Regions from separate parts of the Alicyclobacillus sp. SO9 genome, predicted to be linked through region 1. Evidence: predicted binding sites of a transcription regulator. Region 1 holds the regulator's gene; each other region holds the start of a gene.
What was found. The regulator LexA, encoded in region 1, represses DNA repair genes until DNA is damaged. The targets are predictions, from matches to a motif close to CGAACATATGTTCG.
Positions count from the first base shown of each region.

Region 2: the regulator LexA is predicted to act here: its motif matches at 2,808-2,821, upstream of GI364_RS07840 (Y-family DNA polymerase).
Region 3: the regulator LexA is predicted to act here: its motif matches at 3,022-3,035, upstream of recA (recombinase RecA).

Region 1 is NZ_CP066339.1:2,523,976-2,528,733, reverse strand. It holds gene metH (methionine synthase) at 1-35, opposite strand, end outside; SAM riboswitch class I at 194-298, opposite strand; gene GI364_RS11625 (LysM peptidoglycan-binding domain-containing protein) at 619-1,071, opposite strand; gene lexA (transcriptional repressor LexA) at 1,274-1,921, shown strand; gene GI364_RS11615 (hypothetical protein) at 1,996-2,142, shown strand; gene GI364_RS11610 (acyltransferase) at 2,617-3,804, shown strand; gene GI364_RS11605 (glycosyltransferase family protein) at 3,940-4,758, shown strand, end outside.
Region 2 is NZ_CP066339.1:1,747,881-1,752,638, reverse strand. It holds gene GI364_RS07850 (DNA polymerase III subunit alpha) at 1-1,280, opposite strand, end outside; gene GI364_RS07845 (hypothetical protein) at 1,287-1,520, opposite strand; gene GI364_RS07840 (Y-family DNA polymerase) at 1,526-2,743, opposite strand; gene GI364_RS07835 (hypothetical protein) at 3,024-3,191, shown strand; gene GI364_RS07830 (hypothetical protein) at 3,210-4,031, opposite strand; gene GI364_RS07825 (DEAD/DEAH box helicase) at 4,031-4,758, opposite strand, start outside.
Region 3 is NZ_CP066339.1:2,423,439-2,428,196, forward strand. It holds gene GI364_RS10980 (competence/damage-inducible protein A) at 1-1,004, shown strand, start outside; gene GI364_RS10985 (DEAD/DEAH box helicase) at 1,222-2,799, shown strand; gene recA (recombinase RecA) at 3,126-4,163, shown strand; gene GI364_RS10995 (regulatory protein RecX) at 4,153-4,758, shown strand, end outside.

The DNA.
Region 1 (4,758 bases):
CTCTCTTTCATCAAATCAGCCAAACGTGAGTCCATGTAGCAATCCTTTCTCTCTCGGAAAAGCCAGGTTCTGCTTTCTTACAAACGAGCTTAATGTGTCAGCGAGCCATGTGCCCGGACTCACTGAAAACAACTACAGAGAAGTACAGATGCAATAAAAAAAACGCCCCAGGGCGTCTACTTCAATCTAAACGCCCTTATCTCTCGGGAAAGTCTCCCCGCAGGATTTAGCACCTTGTGTACGATCCACCGGTTGCCGGGCTTCATCGGGCCAGTCCCTCTGCCGCTCACGATAAGAGTCAAAACTATTCAATTTCTGCCCATCATCTCGTGGGAGAGTTCTTGCCCAAACATCGAAAGCAGCGGGTACCATGCACACTTTTGTGCATTATACCATCAACATCAAGCTAGTGCCTAGTCGAATTTTGATAATTCTTGCATCATTCGAACGCAGACCTGCTCCTTCTTTGACCGCGCCTTCGCCTCGCCCTTGGTAGGTGTCACTTCATTTCAGTTCCAGTACCTCAGTCTCGTAACCTTCAGTTTCGCTACCCTCAGTTCCCTTACCCCTGTGCATTCCGTGTCTCTCTCCCTGCCGTGTACTACGGTATAGGCGCTGTCAGCGCCGGGGAAGTTTCAGAACTTCACCTGGATAGATGTAATCTGTACCATTAATATGATTTAGATTTAGAATTTGTGCAATAACCACGCGCGGATCACGCTGTGGCACTTTCTGACTGGCCACGGACCACAAAGTATCACCAGACTTTACCCTATATGAAGTGGTTGTTGACTGAGCAGATACCAATCCGTTCCACGCGTAAAGCACCACCAAAACTCCCACGAACCAGAAAACAGACCGTCTTACCCAACTGCTATATGTACCCTTCTGCTGTCTCGCCACTCTGAGACTTCTTCTCACTCCATCTGTTCGTTTTGATTCTCGTCCGCCGGCGTGAAACTCCTCGTGAACCCTTCCTAACCCTGAAACCTTTACTGCCAACACCTTTTTTCCTTTCTTCCACGTTCCATGACTTGTTTGACCATTGTAAGGAACACAGGTTACTGCCATATATATCATCCTCCTAATAGAAGTAGCTGTGTCTTCTGGTTAGATGCGAACACACGTTCTCTATACCGAAAGATATCATACGAACATATGTTCTGTCAAACGGCCGCAAGTTGATAAAGAGGAGAACACAGGTTCCGAACATACGTTTGCATCCTTGGCGACTTTTGTGCTAGATTAGAAGGGAATTAAGTGAGACAGGAGGATGATTATGGGCCGTTTAACAGCGAGACAAGCTGCGATTTTGGAATTCATTGAGACGAGTGTCCGACAACATGGATATCCTCCATCCGTAAGGGAGATTGGAGAGGCTGTGGGACTGGCATCGAGTTCCACAGTTCATGGACATCTAGCTCGCCTTGAGGCGAAGGGGTATTTACGCCGTGATCCAACTAAGCCTCGCACAATCGAACTACTCACAGGTGCGGTCTCAAATACGGTCTCCGTGCCGGAATCCCTGCCGACCCATGAGCATGCCGTGATGGCTCCGGTTATTGGTAAAGTGACAGCTGGACAACCTATCACTGCAGTAGAAAACATAGAAGACTACTTTCCCGTGCCGGCGCAAATGGCTAAGGGTTATGAGGTGTTTTTGTTACGTGTTCAGGGAGACAGTATGATTGAAGCGGGTATTTTGAACGGAGACTTCGTCATTGTGCGCAAGCAGGAAACTGCACAGAACGGAGACATTGTAGTCGCAATGACTGAGGAAGATGAAGCAACGATTAAGCGGTTTTTTAGAGAACGCGACCACATTCGACTTCAACCGGAAAACAGCGCATTGGAACCACTAAGGTACCGCAATGTAAAGATCCTCGGACTGGTCATTGGTGTGTTTCGAAGTTTCGATTAGAATTTCTAACACACCAATTCCCTGTCATCTGAAACTGGGTACTCCATGTTTTCTCTGTGTAAAGGAGTCCCAATGTGTACACACATAGTTCAAACCTACAGCCGATTGGACTGCACGATGACGAGCTCTTCGCGCACTCATCCCAACTTCAGCTAGCAATTCTCGCAATGCTTGAGGAAGTACCACAGTTGGGAACTCGTCAACAATTGGTTGTTGAATAATACCGCACTGCTGCCGCTGCTTGTACGCTGAAAACCAATTGCAACGACACTCAGTGTTCGAGTGGTTAAGATTGATGACAAGCTGATTGCCCGCAGCAAGGCCGAAAGACAGTACATCCACACCACAATCACTGCGCTGAGACTATATGCCTTGTCACGACCGATATACCCAGCGACAAAAGAGCCGCCAATGGACAAAACACTACCTAAAGCGAATACAATTGAGACAGGTGTCGGTGTAGGGCAATCGTTACGGATCCAACAGTAGCATCTACGATACAAATATGCGAAAGACGTTCTCTTTCCTTCCAAAGCTTCCGTCCTTCCCTCCACAAATTCTCCATGATTTCTACAGATTACCTCCATATCCCTTATTCAAAAAGGGAGTAGCATTAATTTTGTTTTTATCAAAACTGTGTCATGGGATATTGCTAATGTGCAACCAATTCGGAAACACTAGGGGGAGGGTTGTATGTGGGAGCGAAGAAACACTTATACGAAATTGACTTAATGCGCGCCTTCATCATGCTGGGGGTACTTTCTGTTCATACCATCGTAGCATACATTGGAATGCTGCCTTCGTCGGTGTATGTACCCCACCTGACCCTGGCAGCACTTCTTACCTCTCTGCATTTTACGCGAGAGTCGTTTATGTTCATCACCGGTCTGGTACTGTTTGTAACCTACTATCATCGAGAGTTTCATCCCCTGCAGTTCTGGAAGAAGAGGTTTCTGTTCGTCGCAACTCCATACGTCGTCTGGAACCTAGTCTATATCTTATTCGAAGGCAGCTATACCCACCCATTCAGTTGGTCGCTGTCCTACATCGTCCGTGATTGGATACATTCTCTGCTTGCAGGCAACCAGTTCTTCTTATATTATGTTCTGGTCACTCTGCAACTTTACGTCGTCTTTCCTGCACTGTTGCTGATACTCAGAAAGCTGGAACGTTGGCACCTACAGGTGCTTATCATAAGTTTTGCCACCCAATTGGTACTGATGTATCTGAACAAATACGTCATTACCGGAATCAATGCGAATACACTGCCACCCGTTCTCAAAGAGCTTGATATCTATCGAGCCAAGTTTGTACTTACATACCAGTTTTGGTTCGTAGCGGGAGGCGTTACCGCATGTCACTACCAAAAGCTCCTCGAGTTTGCTCGACATCACACTCGAACCATCTATATTTCCCTGTTTGTCGGCCTCGTCGGCATTTACGGCAACTATTTCTTTGATATCTTTGTGCTGCACCAGTCTATTCAGACAGCCCAAAGTGTGCTGCGTCCAAACATGGTAGTCTACAGCATTATCATCACGCTGTTTATGTGGTATACGGGATTATTGTGGGCCGAGCGGAGACAACGTGCGAATTGGCGGCCATTTAGTCGGTTTGTACAGATTGCAGCCGACGCGTCGTTTGGCATATTTCTGCTGCAACCGTTTAGTCTTTACGTCATGAACGTCATCATCCAGCACTTGCAAGTACCGTTATGGGTCCATTTTGCTACGATTCCATTGTCCATTCTGTTTGTGTACTTCTCGGCAATGTTTATTGCCCATTGGATGGGGAAAATCCCTGTTATTTCGTACTGCGTTGGTCGCAAAGCAGTCATCAAGCGGAAGAACAGCCCTTCGGTATCGGCACAGGTTTCCCAGTGAGGCAGTGCTGCGATTCATGCTCCGTGGCCAATGGAGAGGAAACATACTTCCGGTCCGCGGCGACCTACAGCTATCTTTGAAGTAGCGGGTGTAGAGTGTGCTTTGACATTTTTAACAGAAGAGAGGCAGAATCGAATGAAAGCACAAGTGACACCTCGAGAAGTCAGCCTGGTTTCAAACACCTGGCCCACCCTAATAAAGCCTTATCCGCTCATGATAAGCTTGATGCAGATTGCGATAACTGCCGTCATTATTCTCATATCCACACATCTTTTACCAAAGGGGCCCTTAACCCAATTCGGTGTCGGCTTTTCAGCTTGGGACGGACAACACTATACGGAAATTGCCAAACAAGGCTATGGAAATTTCGTACAAACAGCTTTTTTTCCAATGTACCCTCTGCTCATCAGAGCATTTCATTCCATAACACAAATTTCGTACACGACCAGCGCGACCCTTTTAGCTAATGCAGCCTATGCAGTTTCGACTGTCCTGTTTTATCGCCTAACCAAAGAGTGGTTTTCGAAGGATGTCGCATGGAGGGCATTATGGCTGCTTGCCGTTATCCCTGCAGGACTGTTTTTTAACGTGGATTATACCGAATCCATCACATTACTCTCTCTACTTTCGTTCTTTTACTTTCTACAAAAAGACAAGTGGTACATAGCTATGATCAGCGGTTTTGTCGCAGCAGGAACCCATGACCTCGGTGTATTGCTCACTATTCCTGCCCTGATTCACTGGCGAGTGACCTCTGGGACCCGAAAGCAACTGCTCAGCATCGGTCTCATTCCGTTGAGTTTGCTGTCATACATGTCGTTTCTATTCGTGCACTTTGGCAATCCAATCGCATTCGTATATGCGCAGCAAGCATGGCACCGCATTCCTTTAATACCGGTCATTGATTTATTCCTTGGCTTTGCGGGCTTAAAGTTTTATCCCGTTTCAGTAGCA
Region 2 (4,758 bases), 780 kb from region 1:
ATGGCAGAGCGTCCGCGGAATGTTTGAAGTGTTGCGATTCTCGCTACATAATCACGTCCGTATTTGCGGTAGACATAGTCTATGACTTCATCCCGCCTGCGGCTGTCAAAATCAATGTCGATATCCGGCCGTTCAGCCCGTTCCAGACTCATGAAACGCTCAAACAGCAAATTTCTGCCGACAGCATCTACATCGGTTATAAAGAGGCAGTATGCAACCGCAGAATCTGCCGCTGAACCACGGCCTGCACAACGAATACGGTTTTGTCTGGCAAACCGGACAATATCCCAGACCACTAGAAAGTAATCTACATAACCAAGTTGTAAAATAATACTGAACTCATACTCCAAGCGCTCTTTTATCTCATTTGTCAAACTGCCGTAACGTTGTTTTGCCCCGTTATAAACCAGCCGGCGGAAGTAGTCCATTGCGGAAAATTCTTTAGAAGGAAGTTTATACTTAGGGAACAAACTGGCTCCTAAGCTCAGCACCACCTGACACCGCTGTGCTATAGCCTGTGTACTTGAAACAGCCTCTGGATATTCAGCAAACCGGTTGTAGGCTTCTTCCTTTGAATGCAAATATCGGGTAGTATTTAACGGACGATTAGGATGCGGTGTATATACGTCCGTATCACAAGAAATACACTTCAATGCATCGTATACCGGAGAATCAGCCGGGTTCACATGGTGAACATTGCTGGTCCCTGCCATCGGAATGTGTGTATGTCTGCTGAGCTCGGCAAGTTGGCTGTTCAACCAGTTTGTCCTCGGATATGCATCTCCCTGTAACTCTAAAAAATAGGATCCCGGAAAAACAGCCTGATACTTTTTAGCAACGGCTAACGCTGCATCCGGTTGATAATTCAACAAATGCTGTGCAATCCGTCCTTTTCTGCAGCCGGACAGCACAATCAGGCCTTCACTGTTTGCAAATAAATCTCTCTCCGACAGTTTTGGGTCCAACCGGCCGTCTTCTCCTTCATGCGCCAAAGTCAACAATTGACAGAGGTGCGTATACCCAGTCTTGTTTTCTGCAAGGAGCGTCAGATGTGTCCCGTCTGTCAGCGTCACTTCAGATCCGGAAATCGGTTTAATTCCGTACGAAGCAGCCCATTTATGAAATTCTGGAAGTCCGGCTATTGTATTGCTATCCGTCAACGCCAACGCAGACATTCCCCACATAGCAGCCTTTGCTGTTAAGGATTCAATAGGAGAAGCTCCGTCTAGAAAAGAGTAAGGCGAATGACAGTGAAGATGGACAAACTCTCTCTCTTTCACATCGCATCAATCCCAAATCTTATATATCCCCCAATTGTTCTCACTGCCTTCCAAATCAAAAACCTGATGCCGGTTTGTATAAACACGAAGCATTTTTCGATTTCTTTCACCGTCCCACCAATTCCCCATTTCCTGCCACGAATCGATATAAGTATCCACTTGGTGAAGCACATCTCCGTCCCAAAAAGAAAACGGCAGGTTGTTATGCCAGTTTTCCACAACAATACTGCGTCTTACCAACCGGGTCACAGTTCACCCATCGCCTCTAACCGCAGTTCACGAAAACCGCTTATCAGCCCCCGCTTTAATTTATAAGGGTACTTTTTGTTCACTCGCGACATCAGTTCATCCAGTTTCTCCGCTTCATTGTATTGAACAGGAAGAATTTGACGCTCATATACTCGAAACGCAGCCTGAGTTCCCTGAAGCAGGGCGTACTCTTCACCATACAGCTCCATATCTTCAATAGCTGTCCCTGAAACATCTGTTAAATGAGGTACGAGATGTGACCAGATAGCATATTTGGTGTACAAAAGTCGATTAAAATGGCGAGTTAGACAATCTTTTTGCTCATCAGTTTCCCAGCACAATTTAATTTGCTTGACCCCTAGACCTTGACTCATGAGGTCTTCAGACAGCCGTTGTACAAGTGCTTCTGCCAAACCAAGAAACAAAGAGATATCGATAGTTTCTGCCTCAGGCTCAACCTCTGCTTTCCGATACAGCAAAGGCCTCTTCTGATTCAGATGCAATACCTGAGTCCCTGTGTCAAAATAATTCTTCCAAAACCAGTATTCGTTACCGAACCGCAGACGCAGATTTTCTTCAGGGACGTCCTGCAGTTGTCCCAATGTTGTAATTCCCAAATTCATTAATTCCTGCTGATAACGCTTTGCAATCATCCACATTGCTGCGATTGGCAGACTTCGTATCCAGCTTGTAGAACTGTCTCCTTTAAACTCATGCAAAATGGATGGAGAGACAATTAATTGCTGTCTATTCACAGTAAAAAACCCCGCACCCGGAATGGAACCGTATCTGCTCCATTCCACGAGTGCACGTGCCAACTGCTTGTTTTCTGCCATTCCGACCCGAACTCGCCCGGCAAAAGAAATTTCGCTGTCTACAGCCGACAAAATTTTACGAACCTCTTCAGATGTACCTAGGTATTTTGGAAGCTCTGCATAAAATCCATTGTTCTCTACAAATTCGAGCCAGGGTGTGAAATTGTTGATGACTTTCCAAACACGTTTCATCACAGGTTCAGGTTCCGCAGACACTGAACACAGTTCAATAGAAGGCAGCAAAGCCTTTGCAGATTTTTCACTCATGCCCGCACAGATACCTTGTTCTCTGGCTAAAACAGAAGCATCACGAATGACACCGTTTTGCACTGCACCCCACAGTTCAGATGCACATGACGCCATGACTCCTTGTGCTTCACCAAACAATGTAACTTTCACACTTACCACCTCAATAAGAACATATGTTCGTGTTAGTGATTATACTCCCCTGATAAGCCGGATACAAACGTATGTTCGCATAAAAGTGTAATAAAAATATGGAAGAATCCAATAAACTTGGATCAACAAATGAATTTTTTACAAATCAAAAATTCATTGAAACCTTTTGTAGACAAACTGCGTCTAATATATTGAAAACACTTAGCCAGAGCTTAAGAAAATTAAACAAGCAGCAGCTTCGACTATCGGAAAGAATGATAAGAGAACGGGGGATTTAAACGTGGCCATTGGATTTATTGTGACGATTATTGCTCTTGCCGCATTAATTGGGTTCTTTTCCAGACAAGCGCTTCAAACCGAAGATACTCCTGCCAATTCAGAACACCGTGAAGAGAATTCACCTTCAAACACTCAGCAGCACTACGAATCCCAGTCTCACATTATTTAATACTCACGTAATGAATCTCTATGTCAGACCTGTGTTTTTGCCCCATTTCTCCAGTTGCTCCTTGCTGATGTTCAATGGAAAGCGAGAATCACCGGCAAAGTCTACGGTTGGCTCAGATTGCAGTCTTTTCATTAGCTCTCTTTCTTCGGGCCAAAAAGATACTGATGACTGAATTTGTTCTGTTGCAGTTTCCGCGCCTTCCGACACTTCCGTTTTTGATAACTCAGAGCTCGAAACCTCTGTTTTTGTTTCCGGAAACCCGTGATTGTCTGCAGAGTGTTTCTCTAACAGCCATTCAGCCGTCTTCGCATGAACATCGTCAAGTAACGATGCAAATGGCAACCCTACGTATTCCAGTGCTTTGTACGGATAAATCTCCTGTTCACGCATCAAAGTCTCAAACATGGCCATCATGTGAATACATGGGTTTTCAGGAACTGCGCAAGAACAAACTGCTTCGTTTTGGACCTGTTGAAGGTAGTCCTCTGTTGGGAACAGAGAAAGACCTGTTCCGGACAGAAATTGCAAAAAATCATCATCCCACTCATTGGCCAAAAAAGCAGCTTGCCAGTCCGGACGCCTGGCCAGCCAGATGACAACCTGGCTGCGGTATGAAGCCCACCAGCTTACTACCGGAACGCGCAATGAAAAAGTACGTTTTCCTCCGCCGATGTTATGCCACTTCACCCTAGCTTCAATACCTTGTTCCGTAACGGAAACAATGTTGACATTGCTCTGCTTTGCTGCAGATTTCCACCGCCGGGATTGGGCTGAATCCAATTCCTGCAAAACATCTCTCCACTCTGCATGTACCTTTCCTGCACCCTTACGGGAAGCCATTAGTCATCCTCCTCCAAGGCAGATTCCATATCCAAAGCAAACAAAGATTGCAACTGGCCGTCATTGAGCTCTGTAATCCAACCTTCTGACTCTCCAACTACTGCTTGGGACAAGGTTCTTTTGGCCGTAATTAATTTATCAATTCGTTCTTCAAGTGTGCCTGAACAAACTAATTTGTGAACTTGTACATCCTTTGTTTGCCCAATTCGGAAGGCTCTGTCTGTCGCCTGGTCTTCAACAGCAGGATTCCACCATCTGTCAAAGTGAAACACGTGGTTGGCTCTCGTTAAATTTAAGCCTACACCGCCTGCCTTTAGCGACAATACAAGCACTGGCGATGGATCTTTCCTTGATTGAAATGCAGAAACAATTTCACCGCGGACACTCGCACTCAACCCTCCATGCAGAAAACGCGGTTTCCAACCAAATCGCTGTTCCAACGCCTCGCATATTAATTCACCCATGTCGCGGAACTGGGTAAAAATTAAAGCACCTTCATCTTCTTCCACCACATCAGAGACCAAATCCAGCAGTATTTTCAGCTTTGCAGAACGTTGTACGGTATTACTGCCTCCCGCAATCAAACAAGGATGATCACATAACTGCTTCAATCGGACTAAAGCTGCCAAAATTTGTCCTCTGCGGGACATCGCAGAAGCTGCAGAAGAAATCCCTGACCACAGTTGCCCTACAATTGACTGATACAAGGCAGCCTGTTCCGCTGTCA
Region 3 (4,758 bases), 100 kb from region 1:
TAGCTCAGTATTTAGAGAGAGAACTTGTCACATCGCACGAAGCCTTGAGCGCATTGGAAAGCTTTTTTGCAAAACGTAATAAGACAATGCCTCCTGAAAACAAAAAGCAGGCACAGTGTGTTGCAGGCGGGGAATTGATTGAGAATCCAAATGGTACGGCTCCGGGACAGTATGTCTATGCAGGCGGGGTTCACTACTTTCTTTTGCCTGGACCTCCCCTCGAAATGAAGCCGATGCTAACAAATTCGGTCCTACCGCGGATGTCAGAGTGGTTCTCGCAAAATCAACTCCAATCACGCATACTGCACTTCTGCGGTATCGGTGAATCGACAGTCGACGAAGCTGTCTCTGACCTTTTGCAAAGACCGAATCCAAGTCTGGCTCCCTTGGCTGGCGAGGGTGAGATGCTGCTTCGGATTACTGCACACGATACGGAAGAGAGCACTGCGCAGGACTTGATTGCGCAGCTTGAACACGAGTTGCAGAGGCGATTTCAGGATTTTATCTATGGTACAGACGAGGATTCACTCCCGTCTGTGGTTGGCAGGGCTGCAATAAACGGGGCTGCTTCCGTGTCGTTTGCAGAAAGTTGTACAGGCGGTCTGATGGCTTCGATGGTGACTCAAATTCCCGGAAGTTCCGCATACTTTGCTGGAGGCGTCGTTGCGTACAATAATGACGTGAAAGCATCGGTACTCGGCGTTGACACCGATATACTCGACAACTATGGAGCGGTGTCGGCCCAAACTGCCTCGGCCATGGCAGAGGGCGTAAGGCGATTGACAGGCAGTACGTACGGTGTTTCGATTACTGGCATAGCCGGTCCATCCGGTGGCACCGAAGAGAAACCTGTCGGCTTGGTTTTTGGCGCAATCAGTTCCTTTGACGGCGGTGTCAGGATGGTTCGCATGATGCACAGCGGGTCGCGAATGCAGATCCAGATCCGCTCGGCAAAGCGTATGCTTTGGGAACTGTGGAGGTCGCTGAGAACGAAGTCACGTTGAACATTTGGAAGAGCTGCAGACACGAAAAAGGTGCTTGGAGAGACTTGGGACGACTGCACTCTACAAAAGTTGATTTTGTGTAAAAAGATCCCGTGACAGGATGTGTGTGTTAGCCAAGGTCGTGGGAATTAGACTGTCTTTGAGTTTACTTTGAGATGACCTTGGTAAACATAAGTGTATTTGACTGGACTGAAAATTGAAATGGATAGGTGAGAAAATGGCGTCATTTAAGGACTTTAACCTGAGTCGCAAGGTTCAGGATGCAATTAATGATATGGGATTTGAAGAACCATCTCCGATTCAAGCTTCTTGTATTCCATTGGTACTTGAAGGTAAAGAAGTGATTGGACAGGCCCAAACAGGAACAGGAAAAACGGCCGCATTTGGTGTTCCAATTGTTGAACGAGCAGGAACTGATCGCAGGGTGCAAGCTCTTGTGCTAACACCAACTCGCGAACTGGCAATTCAAGTGGCTGGAGAGTTCCGTAAAATAGCAAAGCACAAACGCGTTCGCAGCTTGCCGATTTACGGCGGACAATCCATTGTTCATCAGATTAGAGCCTTGCAGCAAGGTGTCCAAATTGTCATCGGAACCCCCGGCCGCGTGCTCGACCACATTCGACGCGGTACGTTAAAACTGAACTCTGTACAGATGGTTGTGCTTGATGAAGCCGATGAAATGTTGGATATGGGTTTTATTGAAGACATTGAATCGATTTTGAAGGAAACACCAGACGACAGGCAAACACTGTTGTTTTCCGCTACATTTCCGTCTGAAGTGCGGCGCTTGTCAGCTCGGTATATGAAGAAGCCGGAGCACGTCACTGTGAACCGGGGTGAGATGACGGTTCCGCTCACTGACCAAGTGTACTACAAAGTCCTTGAGCGCAGTAAGCTTGAGAGCTTGTGTCGTATTGTAGACAGTGAGGAAGTATCCCTTGGTATTATTTTCTGCAGAACAAAACGAGGCGTAGATGAGCTGGTAGAAGCTCTCTTGGCGCGAGGATATCTGGTTGACGGTTTACATGGAGACTTGAGCCAAGCGCAGCGTGACAGGGTCATGAAGAGGTTTAGGACCAGCGACATTGAACTTCTCGTTGCCACTGATGTGGCGGCTCGCGGGATTGATGTAGACAATGTCACTCACGTGATTAACTACGATCTTCCACAAGACCCGGAATCTTATGTCCACAGAATTGGACGTACAGGCCGAGCTGGTAAAAAAGGACTGGCCATCTCCTTGGCAACACCGCGCGAGTTCAAGCTGCTAAAGCAAATTGAGCGGGAAACTGGAGCAAAAATGGAAGCCAGAGAGGTTCCGTCGCTCGCAGACGTCGCGGAACGTCAGGCCGAAGTGTGGAGAAATCGCATTATCGAAGCCATTCAGGGAGGAAGTCTGGGGCATTTCCGCGCTATTCTGGGAAATGTCATTGACGAGTACGATCCCGTTGACGTAGCATGTGCAGCTCTCAAAATAGCCTCTGCGGGAGAACTTGAGAAACGCGAGGAAGAAGACTACAACTTCGGCGATACAGGTGCTAAACCAGGTATGGTGAGGTTCTTTATCAATGTCGGCAGAAACGCCAACATCAGTCCTTCCGATTTGGTCCGTACTATCTCCGAAGAGGCTGGAGTACCGGGACAGACCATTGGGAAAATCGATATTTTTGACCGCTTCACCTTTGTTGAAGTGGAGCAAGAATCAGCGCCCTTTGTCTATGAAGCGTTACGCAAGAGCAGGATTAATGGCTCGCGTGTCAATCTCGAACCTGCCAAACCTCGAGCGCGGCGTTAGGACTTGTGATGTGGGGTCCATACGATAAATCTGGCATGTGAATGAATGTAGGGTTGGACCGTGAAATACGGCCGCATTAGCGGCCGTATTTCTTTTGCTAGACTGCACGAACAAATTACTTTGGTTCAACACACTTCTATGTAGATGTGTCAAAGTGGAGTACAGGGTGAAATAATAGAGTTCAGGTATTTCCCTTTGCCTCCGAGTGGGATATAATACTTACGAACAAATGTTTGCCTTTTTGGGAATCTAGCAGGGATTGAACATGGAAGCGAGAATTCATCTTTTAGTATGAAATGGAGTTATCACTGCGAGGATGGTGTTTCATGAACGATAAACGCGCGGCCTTAGATATGGCGCTGAAACAGATTGAGAAACAGTTTGGCAAGGGCTCTGTGATGAAGCTGGGAGAAGCTTCTGCAACCATGAATGTTGCAACGATTTCGACGGGGTCCTTGGCCTTGGATATAGCTTTAGGTGTGGGAGGGCTACCCCGAGGTCGTATCATTGAGATTTACGGACCAGAGTCGTCAGGAAAGACGACCGTGGCACTGCATGCTGTCGCAGAAGCTCAGCGACGCGGAGGTCAGGCCGCTTTTATTGACGCGGAGCACGCACTCGACCCGGTCTATGCTCGCCACCTAGGTGTAGACATTGATGAGTTGCTCATTTCGCAGCCGGATACCGGAGAGCAGGCGTTGGAGATTGCTGAAGCTCTGGTGCGCAGCGGTGCAGTTGACGTTATAGTCATTGATTCGGTTGCAGCCCTGGTTCCGAAGAGCGAACTGGAAGGGGAAATGGGTGATTCCCATGTTGGCTTACAGGCACGCTTGATGTCACAGGCTTTGCGTAAGTTAGCGGGAGCCATCAGCAAGTCTAAAACAATCGCTGTGTTTATTAATCAGATTCGTGAGAAAGTAGGCGTGATGTTCGGGAATCCTGAGACAACTACAGGTGGACGAGCACTGAAGTTTTATTCGACGATTCGACTTGAGGTCCGGCGTGCGGAGGCGTTAAAACAGGGTACGGACATCGTGGGAAGCCGGATGAGAATAAAAGTAGTAAAAAATAAGGTGGCTCCTCCGTTCAAACAGGTTGAAGTAGACCTGATGTTTGGCGAAGGCATTTCGCGGCAGGGCAGCATTATTGATATTGGCACAGACCTGGACATTGTACAAAAGAGCGGTGCGTGGTATTCCTTCAAGGAGGAGCGCTTGGGGCAGGGACGGGAAAACGCCAAGCAGTTCCTGAAAGAACACCCTGAGTATGCAGATGAAATCGAGGACTTGATTAGGGCTCATCACGACTTACCTGTTTCGAACCCTGTGAAAGAGAGCGAAGAAGTGAAAGACGTTGAATCCTGAAATTTTTGATGAAATCACGGGAAAATTTGCCTCTCAGGGTTCTGCTTCACGGGTTCAAGTGGTGTTTCGGGATGCCCATCCTGTCGAGATATCTGCACAGCAATGGGTTGATCTCTCCCTCAAGGAAGGCATGTCAGTTTCTCGCGAACTGTATTTGCGATTGCAAGAAGCTCAGGTAGAAACGGAGGCCTTGGACAAGGCCTTCCGTTTTCTTCAGGTTCGGCCCCGTACGGAGAATGAAGTTGAGCGGCATCTGGAGAAGAAGGATTATGCTCCACCTGTTCGGCGTCATGTCATGGAGAAACTCCGGGACTTGCAACTTCTGAATGACCATCAGTTTGCTCGTATGTATATTGAACAAAAAAAGTCTCAAATGAGTCGGATGGAACTGTCGTGGAAACTTCGCCAGCGGGGCATACATACCAATGTGACCGATACAGTATTGCAGGAGCACTATGATGATGCGATTGAAACTAGGGCAGCGCTCCATTTGGGTCGAAAACAGTGGCGTAAATACAGGAACAAGCCTCTAACTGACAGAAAGACGAAAGTGGGGCAGTATCTGCAGCGCAAGGGGTTTCAAACTTCTGTAATT